4 regions of the Spiribacter insolitus genome follow, and region 1 is predicted to be linked to each of the others. Evidence: predicted binding sites of a transcription regulator. Region 1 holds the regulator's gene; each other region holds the start of a gene.

Region 1 (4,954 bases):
CGATCAACCGGTGACCCTGACCGGCCCCGACTATCGTATCCGGGGCCAGGGCGCCCTGGCCTGGCTGGACGAACAGCGCATCGTTCTGCCGGACAACGCGAGAGGACGATATCATGCCGCACCACGCTAACCGCCTGACTCACCTGTTCTGGCTGACCCTCGCCACGATGCTGGCAGTGGCACAGGCGCAAACGGCGCCATCGGATCGCACCGAGGCCGTGGAACTGGCCGCTGACAGCGCTGAGGTGGATGACGCCAACGGCGTGAGCATCTATCGCGGCGATGTCGTGCTGACCCGCGGCGCACTGCGGATAACCGGCGATCTGATGCGCGTTTTCACCGACGCCGAGCGCCAACTGGAACGGGTCGTGGTCGAGGGGACACCCGCCACCTACCGCGAGACGCTGCCGGATGCGGCGCCACGACGCGCCGAGGCCCCCCGCATGGAGTATTACGCCCGCGGGCCGGAGCGACTGGTCCTGCTCGAGGGCGGCGAGCTTCGCCAGGGCGACAACACGGTCACCGGGCAGACGATCACCCACTACCCCGCCGAAAACCGGACCGTTGCCGATGGCGACGGTGACGGCGACGGGCGCGTGAACGTCCGCGTGCTGCCGGCACCGGAAGGGGATCAATGAGCGGCAGCGAACTCCGCGCCACTGGCCTTATGAAGGCCTACCGCGGCCGTCGGGTGGTGGATGACGTCTCTATCGGGCTGGACAGCGGCGAGATCGTCGGGCTGCTGGGGCCCAACGGCGCCGGCAAGACCACCAGCTTCTACATGATCGTCGGCCTGATCCGCGCCGATGGTGGCCAGATTCATCTGGATGGCGCCGACATCACCACACTCCCCATGCACGCCCGGGCGCGGATGGGCATCGGCTATCTTCCCCAGGAGGCGTCGGTCTTCCGGCGCCTGTCAGTCATCGACAACCTGCTGGCCGTGCTCGAGACCCGCCGCGACCTGGCCCGCACGGAGCGCGAAGAGCAGGCCAGCGCGCTCATGGACGAATTCAACATCGCCCATCTGCGGGATCAGACCGGCATCAGCCTGTCCGGTGGCGAGCGGCGCCGCCTGGAAATCGCCCGGGCCCTGGCCGCCGATCCGCGCTTCATCCTGCTGGACGAGCCGTTCGCCGGGGTCGACCCGATCTCCGTGGGTGACATCAAATCCATCGTGCGCCACCTCTCCGAGCGTGGCATCGGCGTATTGATCACCGATCATAACGTCCGCGAGACCCTCGCCCTGGTCGACCGGGCCAGCATTCTCAGCGCCGGCCGGGTCATTGCGGAGGGCAATGCCACGGCCGTGCTCGAGAACCCCGAGGTGCGTGCGGTCTACCTCGGTGAAGACTTCCGCCTCTAGTACTGGCGAGGGATCCATGGGCAGCGTTACTCTGGAACACCACTAAAGGGCACGGGTGACGATGAAGCAATCCCTGGAACTCCGGGTCAGCCAGCAACTGACCATGACGCCGCAACTCCAGCAGGCCATCCGTCTGCTGCAGCTGCCAGCGGCCGAACTCAGCCTGGAGATCCGCGACGCGCTTGAATCCAACGTCATGCTCGAGGCCGAGGAAGAGGCCGAGACCGCGGGCTCGGGTGATGAGACAAACATGGCGGAACAGTCCACCATTGATCCCTCGGAAGCGCCACTGGGATCGAGTGCCGCCGACGCCTCCCGGCTCGGCGAGGATATGCCGGTCGATGAGCGCTGGGACGATCCGGCCGCCGGCGCGGCCACCCCCAGCGCGCCGGATCCGGCACGTCGCGACAGCCTGCTGGACAACCAGGCGGGTCCGGAGGCCTCACTGCGTGATCACCTGCACTGGCAGGTGGAAATGTCGAGTCTCAGCGACCGGGATCGGCGGATTGCCGAGGCCGTGATCGACGCCCTCGACCAGCAGGGCCACCTGACGGAGTCATCCGAAGAACTGTGCGAGGCACTGGCCGACGACGACATCGAGCAGGATGACATCCGGGCCGTCATCGCCGTCATCCAGCATATGGATCCAGTGGGCGTCGCCGCCGGCGATGCCCGGGAGGCCCTGCGCCTGCAGATCGATGCCCTGCCCGAAGATACACCGCACCGGGAGCTGGCCCGTCTGGCCATTGCCGAGGACCTGAGACTGCTTGGCCCCGGGCAGCATGCCACGCTGCGTCGCCGGTTGGGCATCGATGAAGAGACGTTGACCGGCGTTCTGTCGCTCATCCAGCAGCTCGATCCACATCCCGGATCAGGCTTTGGCGAAACGCGGACCGAATATGTGATCCCCGACTGCTTCGTTCATCGGATCAATGGGCGCTGGGAAGTCGAGGTCAACCCCGACGCGTCGCCGCGAATCCGTGTCAACGACTACTATGCCAGCCTGGTGCGGCGGGGCGACACGAGCGCCGACAACAGCCTCCTGCGCCAGCACCTGCAGGAGGCACGCTGGCTGATCAAGAGCCTGCAGTCCCGTAGCGAGACCCTGCAGAAGGTCGCCGAGTGCATCGTCGAACGCCAGCAGGGGTTTCTGGAACACGGCGAGGAGGCCATGCAGCCACTGGTACTGCGTGAGGTGGCGGAGGCCATCGACATGCACGAATCCACGGTCTCCCGCATTACTTCCCGCAAGTACATGCGCACGCCGCAGGGCACACTGGAGTTCAAGCATTTCTTCTCCAGTCATGTCCCCACCGCCGATGGCGGCGAGTGCTCGGCCACGGCCATTCGAGCACGGATCCGGCGGCTGGTGGCCGCCGAGGATCCAGCCCGGCCGCTCAGCGACTCACGGCTGACCGACATCCTCCGGGAGGAGGGAATCAACGTTGCCCGGCGTACCGTGGCCAAGTATCGCGAGGTTATGGGCATTGCCTCGTCAACGGACCGTAAACGCCTGGTCTGATTCGACAAAAAAGGAGAGACCATGAAAATCGACGTCACCGGCCATCATGTCGACGTTACCGACGCACTCCGCGGCTATGTCGACGAGAAATTCCAGCGGCTCGAGCGCCACTTCGATAACGTGGTCGACGTCCACGTCATCCTGACCGTGGAGAAAAACACCCGGAAGGCCGAGGCCACGCTCGCCGTGAGCGGGGCCCGACTGTTTGCCGAGGCGACGTCGGAGGAAATGTACGCCGCCATTGATGCCCTGATCGACAAACTCGACCGCCAGGTGGTCAAGCACAAGGAGAAGCGCACTGATCATCACCGCGAGGAAGGCCGGGTCGGACCAACACTGGAACCCTGATCGCCATGGATCTTTCGACACTGCTCACGGCGGCCCGGACACGCTGCGGCGTCACGGTCACCAGCAAGAAGCGCGCGCTGGAACGTCTCAGCGAGCAGCTGATGGCCGACACCGATGCCGACCCGGACATCAGCCGTAGCATCTTCGAGGGTCTGATCGTGCGTGAGCGGCTCGGCAGCACGGGGCTCGGTCGCGGCGTCGCGCTGCCGCATACCCGCAGCCCCGACATTGACCAGCCGCGGGCGGCACTGATCCGGCTCGATGAGCCCATCGACTTCGACGCCGCTGACCGGCGGCCCGTGGATCTGTTGTTCGCGCTACTGGTGCCCGAGCACAGCAACGATGAGCATCTGCGCATCCTATCGCGGCTGGCGGAGATGTTCCGGGACGAGGCATTGTGCGCGCGGCTGCGCGCCTGCGAGACCGACCAGGACCTCTACGAAAGCGTCTGCGGCTGGCGCAGCGGAGCACCCGACGAATGAGCCTGTCGCCCGGCACGCTGGTCCTCGTCGGCGGGGTCGGTATTCTGTTGCGCGGGCCGGCCGGCAGTGGCAAGAGCGATACAGCGCTGGCGCTGATCCATGCCGGGCATCGGCTGGTGGCGGACGATGCCGTTGATATCCGCCACGAGGACGGTGGGCTCGTGGGCCGCGCGCCGGCGGCCGGCGCCGGGCTTCTTTGCCTGCGCGGCCCGGGACTGATCGATGTCGTGCAGTGTTTCGGCCGCGGGGCGGTCGCCCCGTCGGCACCCATTGACCGGGTCGTTGATCTCGTTGATGAGCCGCGGTCAGTGACGGCCGAGGCTGATTGGCAGTCAACCCGCATCCACGGGGCACGCTGTCCCCGCATGGCGCTCGCTCCCGGACGGCCGCTTGCGGCCCTGCTGGAAGTGATCGCCGCGGGCAGCCCAACCGCATCGCCACGCCCGGAGCCGCTGACATGCGGCTGATCATCGTCAGCGGCCTGTCCGGATCGGGCAAGAGTGTCGCCCTCGCGACGCTGGAAGACTCAGGGTTCTACTGCATCGACAATCTGCCGGTGGACCTGCTCGATGCCTTTGGCCGACATATCGCCGATACCGGCGGCGAGGAAAGCTATGCCGTCGGTATCGATGCGCGTAACCGGCCCGCCTCGCTGGCGCAGTTCCCCAGCATTCTCGACAGCCTCCGCGAGCAGGGGCTGGATGCCGAGATCGTGTTTCTCGACGCAGACGACCCCACCCTGCTCAAGCGCTTCTCCGAGACCCGCCGTCGCCATCCGCTGAGCGGTCCCGATCTGCCGCTGGCCGAGGCCATCCAGGGCGAGCGGGAACGGCTCATGCCGCTGCACGAGCGGGCCGACCTCACCGTGGATACGACCCGTACCACGCTGCACGAGCTGCGCGGCATCATTCGTGCGCGGCTCACCCAGTCGAGGACGCATCTGTCCGTCCAGCTGGAGTCGTTCGGCTATAAACATGGCACTCCCACGGATGCCGACTTCGTGTTCGACAGCCGTTGCCTGCCCAACCCGCACTGGCAGCCGGCACTCCGGCCACTGACCGGACGCGACCAGCCGGTCATCGACTTCCTCGATGCGACGCCGCTGGTCGCCCGCTACCGGCGCCAGATCAGCGATTTCATGGAGGACTGGCTGCCGGTTTTCGAGGCGGAGAACCGCAGCTACCTCACCGTCGCCATCGGCTGCACCGGGGGACAGCACCGGTCGGTCTATCTGGT
Region 2 (4,954 bases), 1.3 Mb from region 1:
GGAGGGCAAGCTGGCCGATCTGGTGCTCTGGAAGCCGGCCTTCTTCGGCGCCAAACCCGGCGTCATCGTCAAGGGCGGACTGATTGCGGCGGCGCCCATGGGCGATCCCAATGCATCGATTCCAACGCCGCAGCCGGTGCACTACCGGGGCATGTTCGGCGCCTATGGCGGTGCAGTGGGTCGGACGTCGGTGACCTTCTGTTCCCGGGCCGCGGTCGAGGCGGGCGTTGCCGAGCGCCTGGGACTGGCCAAGCGGGCCGTCGCGGTCGCCGGCTGCCGGAGCGTGGGCAAGCAGGATATGAAGCTCAATGACTGGCAGCCGGAGGTCAGCGTGGATGCGCAGACCTACGAGGTAAGGGCGGACGGCGAGCTGCTCACCTGTGAGCCGGCTGAGGTCGTTCCCCTGGCACAGCGTTATTTCCTTTTCTAGGGGGTGGACATGCTGCAGCTTGAAACGCGCCTCGATGCGTTGACGGAGGGCACGCCCATCGAGGGGATCCTGGTGCTGACCATCGCCCAGCGTGAACGCGCGCGGTTTCGTGCCACGCTGACCGATGGCCGTGATGCCGGCGTGATGCTGCCCCGCGGCGGTCCCGCCCTTCGCCATGGCGAAGGGCTTGCCGACGCCGAGGGTCGAGTGGTTCGCATCGAGGCCGCACCCGAGCCGGTCAGCACGGTGCGCGATGATGATCCCTGGCAGCTGGTACGGGCGGCCTATCATCTGGGCAATCGGCATATGCCCCTGGAAATCGGGGCGGGCTGGCTGCGCTATCGGCGTGATCATGTGCTGGACGAGATGGTCATGGGTCTGGGTCTGTTCGTGACGCACGAGGATGCGCCCTTTCAGCCGGAATCCGGCGCCTACGGTTCGGGCCATGGGCACGGCCACGGCCACGGCCACAGCCACGAGCATGGCCATGCAGGCGTGACCGCTCATGACTGATGTGTCGGTTATGGCAGAGCTGCGGCTCTGGCAGCTCATCAGCCCGGCGCTGCCGGTGGGCGCCTATGCCTATTCGGCGGGTCTGGAGACCGCGATCGAGTCGGGTTGGGTGAACGACGCCGACAGCCTGCAGCATTGGGTGGCCGGACAGCTCGAGGCGGGACTCGCCGGCCTGGACCTGCCGATCCTGCGCCGCCTTCATCGGGCCTGGGCGCGCGACGATCACGGTGCTGTGGCGATCTGGACCGCCCGCCTGCTGGCGTCCCGGGAGAGCGCCGAATTGCGGTCCGAGGATGTCCATATCGGTCGGGCGCTGGCGCGCCTGCTGGACAGCCTTGGCGTCGAAGCGGCAGCGGTGCTCGACCGTGGCAACGCCGTCAGCCTCGCGACCGCCTTCGCCCTGGCTGCGCACGCCTGGGATATCCCGGTCGATGCGGCCTGTCGGGGTTATGCCTGGGCCTGGTGCGAGAACCAGGTGGCCGCGGCGGTCAAGCTGATTCCGTTGGGGCAGAGCGATGGTCAGCGGGCACTCGCCAGCATCTCCGAAGCCATCCCGGCCGCCGTCAATGCAGCCGCTGCCCTGCCCGATGAGGAGATCGGTGCCACCACACCCGGCCTCGCAATGGCCAGCAGCTGGCACGAGACCCAGTACACGCGACTTTTCCGCAGTTGAATCACTGAATACGGAGCTTCAAGCCATGACACAGCACGCATCACCGCTGCGCGTAGGGATCGGTGGGCCAGTCGGTTCGGGCAAGACGGCCTTGACGCTCGCGCTCTGCCAGGCCTTGCGCGACCGCCTGTCCATCGCCGTCGTGACCAATGACATCTACACGCGCGAGGACGCGGAGTTTCTCGCCCGCCATGAAGCCCTCCCCGCCGGGCGAATCGTTGGCGTGGAGACGGGCGGTTGCCCGCACACCGCCATTCGTGAGGATGCCTCCATGAACCTCACCGCTGTCGCAGATCTCCAGCAGCAGTTTCCGGATCTCGACGTGGTATTCATCGAGAGTGGTGGCGACAACCTCTCGGCCACCTTCTCGCCGGAGCTCTCCGATCTGACGATCTATGTCATCGATGTCTCCGCGGGCGACAAGATTCCCCGCAAGGGCGGACCGGGGATCACGCGCTCGGATCTGCTGGTGATCAACAAGACCGACCTGGCGCCCCAGGTGGGGGCGTCCCTTGACGTCATGGACCGGGACAGCCGTCGCATGCGGGGCGAGGCGCCGTTTCTCATGACCAGCATTGTCGGTGGCGAAGGGGTGGAGGCCGTCATCGATTTCATTCTGCGTGAAGGAATGCTGAACGCAGCAGTGGCCTGAGCTGCACCCGATTTGTGCTGGGGTGCGGTGCATTGCACCAGTAAAGGGAAGCGTGGCCGATGCCGTTCTCTTCGCAACCATGCCGATCGCACATGGCACTGGGTTCTCGGGAGTTGGCATGCATGCTGCAAAGCCGCAGTGGGGGCCGGCAAAGCGGCGGCCCGAATCTTCCACTCACAGGGGGTTAATAATGATGAAACTGAGTATGCTACGTCGCCGGGTGGTGACGTCGGCCGCAGCCGGGGCACTGGCGCTGAGCGGTCTGGTCGGTGGTAACGCGATCGCGCAGGACGACCCGATCAAGGTCGGTGTGCTGCACTCGCTCTCCGGCACCATGGCGATCAGCGAGACGGCGCTTAAGGAAACCATCGAAATGCTCGTCGAGGAGCAGAACGAGGAGGGCGGCCTCCTCGGGCGTGAACTCGAGACCGTGGTGGTCGATCCGGCATCGGACTGGCCGCGCTTCGCCGAGCAGGCCCGTCAGCTGCTTGAGGATGATGAAGTCGACGTGGTTTTCGGCACCTGGACGTCGGTATCCCGCAAGTCGGTACTGCCGGTGTTCGAGGAGCTCAACGGGCTGCTCTTCTATCCGGTGCAGTACGAGGGTGAGGAGTCGTCCGAGAATGTGTTCTATCTCGGGGCGGCCCCCAACCAGCAGGCCATCCCCGCGGTGGACTACCTCATGGACGAGGTCGGGGTGGAGCGCTGGGCCCTGCTCGGCACCGATTATGTCTACCCGCGCACCACCAACAAGATCCTCGAGCAGTACCTCATGGATCACGGGGTGGCCGCCGAGGACATCATGATCAACTACACGCCGTTCGGGCACTCCGACTGGCAGAGCATCGTCTCCGAGGTCCGCGAATTCGGCAGCCAGGGCAAGAAGACCGCTGTCGTCTCGACGATCAACGGCGACGCCAACGTGCCGTTCTACACCGAGCTCGGGAATCAGGGTGTGTCGGCGTCGGATATCCCCGTGGTGGCCTTCTCGGTGGGTGAGCAGGAGCTCGCCGGCATCGATGCCGAGCCGCTGGTGGGGCACCTGGCCGCCTGGAACTACTTCATGAGTGCGCCGACCCGCGAGAACCTCGAGTTCATCCAGGCGTGGCACGAGTTCAAGGGTGACACCAGCGCCGTGACCAACGACCCGATGGAAGCCCATTACATCGGCTTCAACATGTGGGTCGAGGCGGTGCGCCGGGCCGGCACCACGGACGTGGACGCGGTCAAGGAGGCGATCATCGGCGTGACGGTGCCGAACCTGACCGGCGGTTTTGCCACGATGATGCCCAACCATCATGTCACCAAGCCGGTCATGATCGGCGAGATCCAGCCCGATGGCCAGTTCGCGGTGGTCTGGGAGACGGCCGGCGAGGTGGCGGGCGATGCCTGGTCCGACTATCTGCCGGAGAGCGCCAACATCATCGCCAGCTGGCGTGAGCCACTGCTTTGCGGCAACTACAACGTCGAGAGCGGTGAGTGCTCCGGTCAGGACTACGGCGACTGAGCCGACCAGTCTGATTCGATGCGAACGCATGCCCCGTCGGCCGGCGGGGCATGCCTTTCAGGATAAGGAATCATGCAACGAAACCCGGGCTACTGGCAGCTTCTTGTCGGCCTGTTTCTGGCGGTCACGGTCTGCGCAACCGCTCAGGCCCAATCTGACGATGCGGCGTTTGCCGAACAGGTCGCCGCGCTGAATGCGCGTAGCTTCGATGACAAGGCGGCCGCCGCGAGGGCGATTGCCGGGAGCGGCCACCCACGGGCGACGACCATTCTCCAGGCGCTGCTCGACAGCAGCCTCTACTTTCGGGTGATCGAGGGTGACGTGGTGCTCGCGGAGGCGACTGATGAGGGGTTCGCGCTCACCGACCCGGTCACCGGAGAGGCGGCCGGCTCCGCCACCCAGTACGAGGTGCGTCGGGTCGTGATCAATAACGCGATTCGCGGTGAAGTCCGGGACCTGCTGGCCCGCAGCGGTCTGACCAGCGATGACCCGTCTGTCCGTCGTGAGGCGGTCCGCCAGCTCCTGGACAACCCTGATCCCGCGATTGCCGAGCAGATTGGCGGGCTGATCGACGAGGAGCCGCGTGCGGACATCCGGCGTGACATGGAGCTCGTGATTGGTTTGTCCCGCCTGCAATCCGGGGCGCCCGCTGATCGGCTGCTGGCGCTGGAGTCACTCCGCGGTTCCCTGGCGGATCGGGTCCGGAACGAGGTCCGTACCCTTGCCAACGATGACCCGGACCCGGCCGTACGCGCCGAGGCGGCACAGATACTGACAAACATCGAGGACCGTCGGGAACTCTGGGGGCTGGCCGAACAGGTCTTCTTCGGCCTGTCGATGGGATCGGTGCTGATGCTGGCGGCCTTCGGGCTGGCCATCACCTTCGGCGTCATGGGCGTGATCAACATGGCTCATGGCGAGCTCATCATGCTGGGCGCCTATACCACCTATGTGGTCCAGCAGCTGATGCCGAATCACATCGAGTACTCGATCCTGGTGGCGATTCCGGCGGCCTTCCTGGTAGCGGGCAGCTTTGGCGTCGCCATCGAGCGGGGCATCATCCGCTTTCTCTACGGCCGTCCCCTGGAGACTCTGCTGGCAACCTTCGGTCTCAGCCTGATCCTCCAGCAGCTGGTGCGCACCGTGTTCTCACCGCTCAACCGGCGCGTGAGCACGCCC
Region 3 (4,954 bases), 1.8 Mb from region 1:
AACCGTTGCCCGCTCCAGAACATTGACCAGCTGCCGGACGTTGCCGGGCCATGCATATTCCTCAAGCAGGGCAAGCGCATCGTGCGAGAGCACTGCATTACGGTCATAGGCATGGTTGAGCTCATTGAGGTGATGTAACGCGATCCGGCGAATATCGCCATCACGGTTACGAAGCACCGGAAGCTCAATGGGCACCACATTAATCCGGTAGAACAGATCCAGCCGGAACGCCCCTTGGTTGACCATCTCGGCCAAAGGCGCGTGGGTGGCGCAAATCAGCCGGAAATCCACGCTCTCACTCTCGGTGGCACCGATTGGATCCACCCTCTTCTCCTGAATGGTACGAAGCAGCTTGGCCTGGAGCGTCAACGGCATGTCGCCGATCTCATCCAGAAAAAGTGTCCCGCCATCCGCGAGCTGAACCTTGCCGGCTTTTGAGGCCGTGGCCCCGGAGAAGCTGCCTTTGCGGTAGCCGAACAGTTCAGCCTCCTGCAGCTCCATCGGTACCGCCGAACAGTTGATGGAAATGAATGGCTGCTCCCGACGGCTGCTCTGCTGGTGAATCATGCGGGCGAACTTTTCCTTGCCGGTACCCGATTCCCCCTTCAGCAGGACCGGCGCGTCGGTGTCCGCTACTTGGTTAGCCTGCTTAACCGCCTCGAAAAGCGCCGGACTGGTTCCGATAATGCCGTGGGCGACGCTGTTATTCACCATTTCGCCGGCGGTGAGCGTATTTTTGAGGGATTGGTTTTCCTGCCGCAGATTGTGTGTCTGCTCGGCGACGAAGGAATCGATACGAAGGACCTGTCCGATCATCGCGCTGGCTACGCGCAACAGACTGATATCAAAATTGAATGAACGGTCCTGGGAGGCCTCGCGCTGCGCGGACAGCACGCCAATGGGTGTGCCCGATTCCATGATGGGTACCGCAATAAACGCCAGCCTGGCATCGCTTGCTACGCCAGCCTTCTCGGCAATCCGCTGCACGAATACGGGATCGTCGCTGACATCGGGTACCAGACCGGTCACGCCCGTGCGCATGACACGGCCAGTCACTCCCTCGTTGGCACCGACATCGTAGCGGCCACGAGTGACATCCTCCCCCCAAAGGCCGTAGTGGTATTTGACCTCCACGACGCCGGTGACCTCGTTGGGAAGTGATACACGGCCGCAGTTGAGACCGCAGAGCTGGGAGAGGAGCCGGAGAATACCCTGGATCGTATGCCCCGGATCCAGGGGCTTTTCCAACAACTTCGACATCTCGATGATGGTGACGAGCTCCTCGCGGATACTCGGTGTACTCAGTGGCTCGTTCATCACAGTCAGTGGCCAAGCATCCAGGGACGTTTGCCACCCTGGCTGCGCGGCTGAGTGGTTGCCTCACGCTGTTTTTTGGGCCCGGAGCAGCAGCGGCATGAGGGAGCATGTCGACTTTTCTCGTTGACCTCATGCGCGCGTCGCCGGCCCTCCGAGAGCACTGACAGGCGCGCCGGCGTAATGATCCTTTCACCCAGCTCGCCACAGTCCTCGCAAAACTGCGCCCTATCGGCATCGGCAAGGGCAACGAGGGCGTCGAACGGACCGCAGTTGCTGCATCGGTAGGTGTAGAGGGGCATCACATAATTCTCCCGTATTGATCATGACGACCGGGATGCGGGATCGGCAATGCAGCCGACCCCGCGGCCCTCACTTGTCCCAGATCGCCGTGGGAATCTCGTCGGCCGAGACCATCATCTTCGGCCCCTCTGTGCTGGGGTTGATATCGAAGTCGAAGATTTCCGTCGGCAGGAACAGCGTGGCACAGGCATTGGGAATATCCACAATGCCGCTGATATGCCCCTGTACAGGCGCCGTGCCAAGAATCGCATAGGCCTGGGCGCCGGTGTATCCGAACTGCTTGAGATACTCAATGGCGTTCACACAGGCCTGGCGGTAGGCCAGATGCGCATCCAGATAACGCTGCTCGCCGGAGTCCGTCACCGAGATTCCTTCGAAGATGAGGTGCTGCTTATAGTCCGGCTGCAGAGCGCTCGGCTGGAAGATGGGATTCCGCACCGCATACTTCTTCACGCCATCCTTGATCAGGTTGACGCGAATCTTGATCCAGCCGGCCATCTCGATAGCGCCACAGAAGGTGATCTCACCATCGCCCTGGGAGAAATGCAGATCGCCCATGGAGAGACCCGCTTCAGGAACATAAACCGGGAAGAAGACCCGGGAACCCTTGGTGAGATCCTTGATGTCGCAATTGCCGCCATGCTCCCGTGGCGGGACCGTTCGCGCGGCTTCGGTCGCAGCCTCGCGGGCCGCGTCCGATTTCATTCGTCCCATATGGGCGGTATCGGCGTATGGCGGCGCCGCAAGCGGTGGAGTCCGGTCGGGATCCGTATCGATAAGCGCCTGCTCGCGCTTGTTCCACTCCGAGAGCAGTTCCCGCGAAGGCAGACATCCGATCAACCCAGGGTGCATGATGCCGGCGAAGCTCACACCTGGGACATGACGGGATGAAGCATTAATGCCGTGGAAGTCCCAGATCGACTTACGTGCTTCCGGGTAAAGATCAGTCAGGAAGCCGCCGCCATTCTCGTAGGCGAACATGCCGTTGAAACCCCACTGCTCTTCCTCAAAGGCGCCGATATCGAGAATGTCAACCACCAGCAAGTCCCCGGGCTCGGCACCTTTAACGCCGATCGGGCCAGTCAGGTAATGGACCTTGGTGAGATCGACATCGCGCACGTCAGCGGCCGAATCATTATTCTCGATCTGCCCACCGGTCCAGTCCATACACTCGAGCATGACCTCATCGCCGGGCTCCACCATCTCGATCATCGGGATGTCAGGATGCCAACGGTTATGAATCGTGTCCTGTTCTTCGGGCGCTTTAGAGAGGTCCACCGGGATTCTCTTTGCAACCATCTGTCTGCTCCTCTTGCGGATGAATTGTTACTGCGCCTCACCCGTTTGCAGGATGCATGCCAGACAATCCTCTCGCGCCGAACCCCATATCCCATGTGCTTGCCTCCGAAGTCATGGGCATCATCGACCTGACATTGTCAGATTGTCGGGTGCGGCCGCCTGACATTGTCTGCTTTGTCATCTGCAGTTGTCGGCTTGGGCGGCAGCTGTCGCTGCTTCATGCGACTTTCCGGACACTGGCACGGCTCTTGCTCTATTCCGCAGTGCACCACTTCAAACCTGCGAGGAGCATGTTATGCACACGATTGGAAAGTCCCGAGCCTTGGCGGCGCTTCTGCTGTCGGCAGGCGTTCTGGGGAACTCCATGGCATCCGCCAACGAGGAGTATCCGACATCGGAGGTCAATACGACCGGACTGGCCGTGACGGATGACACGGTCAGAGTCGGGATCCTGCACTCACTCACCGGCACGATGGCGATCAGTGAGACCGGCTCGGTGGAGGCTGAGCAGCTCGCCATCGAGCAGATCAACGAGTCCGGCGGTGTTCTCGGGCGTCAGATCGAAGCCGTTGTCGAGGACGGAGCGAGTGACTGGCCAACCTTCGCCGAGCGCGCTTCGAGTTTGCTGGAGAGCGAAGACGTCGCGGCGGTGTTCGGGTGCTGGACTTCGGCCTCTCGCAAGGCGGTCCTACCGGTATTTGAACAGCAGAACGGGCTACTGTACTACCCGACTTTCTATGAAGGCTTCGAAGCATCCCCGAATGTCTTCTACCAGGGACAGGAGGCCACTCAGCAGATCATTGCCGGCCTGAACTGGGTACACGAGAAGGAAAGCCCGGAGACCTACTATCTGATCGGCTCGGATTACATCTGGCCACGGACTTCACATGCCATCGCCCGGCATCATATTGAGAATGTGTTGGGTGCCGAGGTGGTCTCTGAGCAGTATTTCCCGCTCGGCCATACCAATTTCCGCTCGGCAATCAACCAGATTCGGCTGCGCAAGCCGGATGTGGTCTACAGCATCATCGCCGGCGACAGCAACGTCTCTTTCTGGTCACAGCTCAACAATGCGGGAATCAACGCCGAGAACCAGACCATTCTGACCAACTCGGTCACGGAGGATGAGGTCAAGGCGATTGGGGCGGCGAACATGGAAGGCCACTACTCCGCGATGAAGTATTTCCAGAGCATCGATAATCCTTACAACGAGGAATTCGTCGAGGCATTCAAGGAGATGCATGGCGAGGACAGCGTGATCGGTGATGTAACACAGGCCGCCTACCTCGGCCCCTGGATCTGGAAGCGGTCAGTGGAGAGAGCCGGGTCCTTCGATGTGGACAAGGTCCGTGAGGCCGCGAAAAACCTCGAGCTGGAAGATATGCCCGAGGGCTATATCCGGGTACATGAGGACAATCAGCATATCTGGAGCAAGCTCCGGATTGGTGAATGGCAGGCCGATGGCACAGCGGAGATCGTCTATGAGTCCGATCTCATTGAGCCGGACCCCTTCCCGGAGAACCTTGATCTGAATCCCGACGAGCTCTGAACAAGCTATTGACCGCAATGCGGGTACCGGCATGGCCGGTGCCCGCACATAAGATTCCGGACATTGGGGTGCGTAATGGGTGGATATACTGCATCGGATATTGCATCGATTTTTGCGATGCAGGGCGTCGCCGGGCTTAGCCTCTTCGGGGTTTTCCTGCTGATGGCGCTGGGGCTGGCTATTATTTTTGGCCAGATGGGCGTTGTGAACATGGCCCATGGCGAGTTTCTGACGCTTGGCTCGTATGTGACTTTCGTGACCGCGACGGCTTTTGAGAGCTACGCACCCGGCGCTTTCACGTACTACTTCCCGCTGGCTATCATCCTCTCCTTCGCCGCGGCATTCGCTGTCGGCTACCTGCTGGAACTCGGGCTGGTCCGACACCTATATAAACGTCCACTGGATACCTTGCTGGCGACCTGGGCGGTGGGCCTGATCATGCAACAGGTCTTTCGCTCAATCTTCGGCGGTCGAGGAGTGAGCGCGGGC
Region 4 (4,954 bases), 880 kb from region 1:
CAGCCAGCGTGGCGAGTTCGCTATCCAGACGCTCGCGGCGACGCTGCTGATCCACCTGTCGCCCCTCGAGCTGCTCGATGCGGGTGCGCTCCACCTGGGCGCGACGCTCGGCATCGGCACGCTCGTCGGCCAGCACATCCCGCGCCTCCCGGGCCGTCTCCAGCTGGAGGCGCGCTTCCGCCACACGGGCATCAGCCTCGCCGAGGCTCGCATCGGCTTCGTCAAGCTCCGGCTGCAGAGTCGCGAGCCTGTCGTCGAGAACACGCTGCTTCTCGCGATCCTGCTCAAGCGACTGCGTATTCTCGCCGATGGACTCACTGATCCGGGTCAGCTCGCGTTGACTGTCCTCACGGATCTGCCGGTTATGGCTGATGCGCTGCTCCAGGCGGGCGATATCGGAGCCGAGCTGGTAGTACCGTCCCTGGATGGCGTTGAGCCGATCACTCGCCTCCGACTGGCTGGCACGCAGCGAGGTCATTTCACGCTCGCAGCGGCGCTGCTCGGAGAGCCGCGCCTCGAGGGCCGTGTTGCGCTCTGCGAGCTCGGACTGGATGCGGGCACGCTCGGCCTCCAGCCCGCGAATGCGCAGCATCAAGAGCTGGGCACGGCGCTGGCGCTCCTCGGCCTTGAGTTCGCGATAGCGCTCGGCGGTTTCCGCCTGTCTCGAGAGCTTGTCCAGCTGCCGGCTCACCTCGTCCCGGACGTCTTCCAGGCGGTCGAGATTCTCACGGGTGTCGCGCATGCGCCGTTCGGTCTCCCGCCGACGCTCTTTGTAAAGACTGATGCCCGCCGCTTCCTCGAGATAGGCGCGCAGCTCCTCGGGCTTGGCCTCGATCAGCCGGGAGATGGTGCCCTGCTCGATAATCGAGTAGCTCCTGGGGCCGAGCCCGGTGCCGAGGAATACATCGGTAATGTCACGACGCCGGCAGCGGCTGCCATTGAGGTAGTAAACCGACTGGCCATCGCGGTTGACCTGACGGCGGACGGCGATTTCAGCGAAGGCCGCGTACTGGCCGCCGAGGCTGCCGTCGGCGTTATCGAAGACCAGCTCGATACTCGCCTGGCCGACGGGCTTGCGGCTCCCCGAACCGGTAAAGATGACGTCGGCCATGGAGCCGCCGCGCAGATGCTTCGCCGAGCTCTCTCCCATGACCCAGCGCACGGCATCGATAATATTGGACTTGCCACAGCCATTGGGGCCGACGATGGCCGTTATGCCGCCGGGAAGCGGCACCGGTGTCGAGTCGACAAACGATTTAAAGCCGTTGAGGCGGATTCTGCTGAGCCGCATTGACGCTTGAGGCCATCCCGCGCTGAAGCGTCAAAAATACCCATTTTGGCCGTGACTGGGAAATCTCGCGGTGTTGCGGCCCCTCGCTAGCCGTCCCCGCCGCGGCCGAGGCGGCGGTAGAGGGTGCTCCGACTGATGCCAAGCGCACGGGCCGCCGCGCTGTAATTGCCATCGTGGGCTGCCACCGCCGCCTCCATGCAACGCCGCTCGGCGGCTCGCAGGTCCCCGGACGCGTCCGCGATCGCCAACGAGGCCGGCGCCGCATCCGCCATCAGGGTCTCTGGCAAATCGCCGACGCTGACGGGCTGGCCCGGCTCGCGCAGTGCGATGGCCGTGCGAAGCACGTTGTGAAGCTCCCGCAGGTTGCCTGGCCAGTGGTGGTCCAGCAACCTCTCCCGGGCATCCGCCGACAGCTTCGCCCGTGAATCCTCGTTTGCAATGAACCGGTCGATCAGCGCCGCCAGATCCGCCCGTGAGCGCAGCGGCGGGAGCTGAATTCTCAGACCGCAGAGACGGTAATAGAGATCGGCGCGAAAGCGCCCCTCGGCGACCATCGCGGCCAGGTCGCAATGCGTGGCGCTGATCAGCGAGAAATCCACTTCGCGCGGCGCGCCCCCGCCCACCGGCAAGACGCTGCGCTCCTGGATGACCCGCAGCAGCCGGGTCTGCAGGGCCAGCGGCATATCACCGATCTCGTCGAGAAACAGCGTACCGCCATTCGCCTCCATGACACGGCCGTCAGCCCCGCTGGCACTGGCGCCGGTAAAGGCACCCGGAACGTAACCGAACAACTCCGCCTCCGCGAGCCCCTCGGGTATCGCGGCGCAGTTCACCGTCACCAGTGGCCCGTCGGATCGCGGACCGCGCTGATGCAGCGCCCGTGCGACCCACTCCTTACCGGTCCCGGTCTCCCCCTCGATCAATAGAGGGATCCCGCGGGCGAATACGCGATGCGCACGCTGCAGCGTCTCCGCGACCGCCGGGTCGCCGGCATGCAGTTCGCTGAACCGATCCTGGTCGCGTGCCCGATCCGTGTCAGTCAGAGGAACAGAATGTGCGGTGGCGTGATGCGTGGGCTTGATCACACGGACGCAGACGGTGATGCCACTCGTGGTGCGGATCATCTGCGAGATCGAATCACTCCTCAGGAGGTGCTCCAGTGATCCCTCGAACAGGGCCTCGAATCCGGTGCCCGGCGCCAGGTCGGCGAAATGCGAGCGTGCCACGGCATTCAGCGCGAGCAGCCGACCGTCACCATCCACCGCGGCAATGCCCTCGCCGAGAGTACCCAGGAGCTCCGGCCGGGCATGGAAATGCAGATAGATGGCCTCCGGGAACTCCGCCGCCAGCATCCGGTTCTCGATCATCCGGGCACCCATTCGAACGAGTCCGAGGGCATGCAGCTGACGCGCCGGCTGATCACCCGAGACGTCAAGCAGTCCGATGATTCCGCCGGCCGGATCACGGATGGGCGTTGCCGCACAGGTCAGGAATGTATTGCACTCAAGAAAGTGTTCCGGCCCATGAACGGAGGCACAGCGGCCTTCGGCCAGGGCAACGCCGATGGCGTTGGTGCCACGCGCCCCCTCGCCCCAGCACGCGCCGGGCGAGAGCGCCACCTGCTGGCTGCGCTCGCGGAAGCCCGGATCCCCCTGGCGCTCGAGAATCACGCCGTGGGCATCCGCCAGGAGGACCGCGCTGCCACTGCCGGCGATCTGCTGGTGAAGGTTTTCGAGCTCCGGGAGGGCAAATGCGATGAGCCGTTCGTTCTCGGCCCGGACGAGTCGCAGGGCGGCGGCATCGAGCACGGCGTCAGCGGCGCAGAGCCCCGGCGAGAGACCCGCACGCTGAACACGCTGCCAGGAGGCTGCAACCCCATCGGCGGCACCGGGCGGCGACAGGTCGCCCGCCAGCAGCTGGCGTCGGACATCCACCAACTCATCACGGCCGCTCAATGGCCGATCATCCATGGCCTCCTCCTCTGTCGCATTCTGCGACAGGTTGTCTCAACCCGGCACATTGGCCGGCGGACTCTGGCGGTCCGCTTACTGATCAGCATCGCCCCAAAAAACGCTCATGACAAGGGTAGGCGCGTTGGCAGGCCATGCTGGCCCGGATCTTGCCATACCGGAGGGTGTCGGCCCATTCATCGGTGCGACAACACGAACAACGGAGGAGAGAGCATGATCTACGCAAATCCCGGTAGCAGTGACGCCATCGTCAGCTTCAAGACCCAGTACGGCAACTTCATCGGTGGCGAGTGGAAGGCCCCGGTGGATGGCGAGTACTTCGAGAACCCCACACCGGTCACCGGCCAGACCTTCTGCAGCATCCCCCGCTCCAAGGCCGCCGACATCGAGCTCGCCCTGGACGCCGCCCACGCCGCCAAGGACGCCTGGGGAAAAACGCCGGTCGCTGAGCGCGCGGTCATTCTCAACCGCATCGCTGATCGCATGGAGGAGAATCTCGAGAAAATCGCGGTCGCCGAAGCCTGGGAAAATGGCAAGCCTGTGCGTGAAACGCTGGCCGCCGACATCCCGCTAGCCATTGATCACTTCCGCTACTTCGCTGGCGTGATCCGCGCCCAGGAAGGCACGCTCGGCGAGCTGGACAACGACACCGTGGCCTATCATATCCATGAGCCACTGGGCGTGGTCGGGCAGATCATCCCCTGGAACTTCCCGATCCTCATGGCGACCTGGAAAATCGCACCGGCGCTCGCCGCTGGCAACTGCATCGTTTTGAAGCCCGCCGAACAGACACCGGCCAGCATCCTGCTGCTGGTGGAGATGATCGCCGATCTGCTGCCGGCCGGCGTACTCAACGTGGTCAACGGCTTCGGCGCCGAGGCAGGCAAGGCCCTGGCCTCGAATCCGCGCATCGCCAAGGTCGCGTTCACCGGCGAGACCACCACCGGGCGGCTGATCATGCAGTACGCCTCGGAGAACCTGATCCCGGTCACCCTGGAGCTGGGCGGTAAGTCGCCCAACGTCTTCTTCGAGGACTGCTTTGCCGCGGACGACGGCTTCCGGGAGAAGTCGCTCGAGGGCTTTGCCATGTTCGCCCTTAACCAGGGCGAGGTCTGCACCTGCCCGTCGCGGGCGCTCGTACAGAAATCGTTCTACGGCGATTTCATGGACGCCGCCCTTGATCGCGTCAGCCGTATCAAGACCGGCAATCCGCTTGACACCGACACGATGGTGGGCGCTCAGGCGTCGCGTGATCAGCTCGAGAAAATCCTCGCCTACCTCGATATCGGTAAGCAGGAGGGCGCGAAGGTGCTGGCCGGTGGCGAGCAGCTTCACCCGGAGGGTGATCTGGCAGGCGGGTTCTATGTCCAGCCCACGGTTTTCGAGGGCCACAACCGCATGCGGGTCTTCCAGGAGGAGATCTTCGGGCCGGTCGTCTCGGTCACCGACTTCAGCGACATGGATGATGCACTGGCGATCGCCAATGACACGCTCTACGGCCTGGGCGCCGGGGTCTGGTCGCGCAGCGCGCATACCACCTACCGCATGGGCCGCGGCATCCAGGCCGGTCGCGTCTGGACCAACTGCTACCACCTCTACCCGGCGCATGCCGCGTTTGGCGGTTACAAGCACTCGGGTATCGGCCGCGAGAACCACCTCATGATGCTGGCGCACTACCAGCAGACCAAGAACC

The links. Region 1 encodes sigma-54, which starts transcription at its own class of promoters, with help from an activator protein. Its sites were predicted from a motif close to TGGCANGNTNCNTGCTT; they were not measured.
Region 2: the regulator sigma-54 is predicted to act here: its motif matches at 2,383-2,399, upstream of urtA (urea ABC transporter substrate-binding protein).
Region 3: the regulator sigma-54 is predicted to act here: its motif matches at 2,962-2,978, upstream of fmdA (formamidase).
Region 4: the regulator sigma-54 is predicted to act here: its motif matches at 3,400-3,416, upstream of exaC (acetaldehyde dehydrogenase ExaC).

Annotation. Positions count from the first base shown of each region.
Region 1 is NZ_JBAKFF010000001.1:140,560-145,513, reverse strand. Features, by position in the region: gene lptC (LPS export ABC transporter periplasmic protein LptC) at 1-130, shown strand, start outside; gene lptA (lipopolysaccharide transport periplasmic protein LptA) at 114-638, shown strand; gene lptB (LPS export ABC transporter ATP-binding protein) at 635-1,366, shown strand; gene V6X30_RS00750 (RNA polymerase factor sigma-54) at 1,428-2,888, shown strand; gene hpf (ribosome hibernation-promoting factor, HPF/YfiA family) at 2,910-3,236, shown strand; gene V6X30_RS00740 (PTS sugar transporter subunit IIA) at 3,242-3,718, shown strand; gene V6X30_RS00735 (HPr kinase/phosphorylase) at 3,715-4,185, shown strand; gene rapZ (RNase adapter RapZ) at 4,176-4,954, shown strand, end outside.
Region 2 is NZ_JBAKFF010000001.1:1,468,741-1,473,694, reverse strand. Features, by position in the region: gene ureC (urease subunit alpha) at 1-430, shown strand, start outside; gene ureE (urease accessory protein UreE) at 440-943, shown strand; gene V6X30_RS07405 (urease accessory protein UreF) at 936-1,616, shown strand; gene ureG (urease accessory protein UreG) at 1,642-2,268, shown strand; gene urtA (urea ABC transporter substrate-binding protein) at 2,459-3,775, shown strand; gene urtB (urea ABC transporter permease subunit UrtB) at 3,848-4,954, shown strand, end outside.
Region 3 is NZ_JBAKFF010000001.1:1,908,410-1,913,363, reverse strand. Features, by position in the region: gene V6X30_RS09655 (sigma-54-dependent Fis family transcriptional regulator) at 1-1,317, opposite strand, end outside; gene V6X30_RS09650 (FmdB family zinc ribbon protein) at 1,323-1,616, opposite strand; gene fmdA (formamidase) at 1,687-2,916, opposite strand; gene urtA (urea ABC transporter substrate-binding protein) at 3,281-4,465, shown strand; gene urtB (urea ABC transporter permease subunit UrtB) at 4,541-4,954, shown strand, end outside.
Region 4 is NZ_JBAKFF010000001.1:1,016,761-1,021,714, forward strand. Features, by position in the region: gene smc (chromosome segregation protein SMC) at 1-1,291, opposite strand, end outside; gene V6X30_RS05120 (sigma-54-dependent Fis family transcriptional regulator) at 1,378-3,261, opposite strand; gene exaC (acetaldehyde dehydrogenase ExaC) at 3,475-4,954, shown strand, end outside.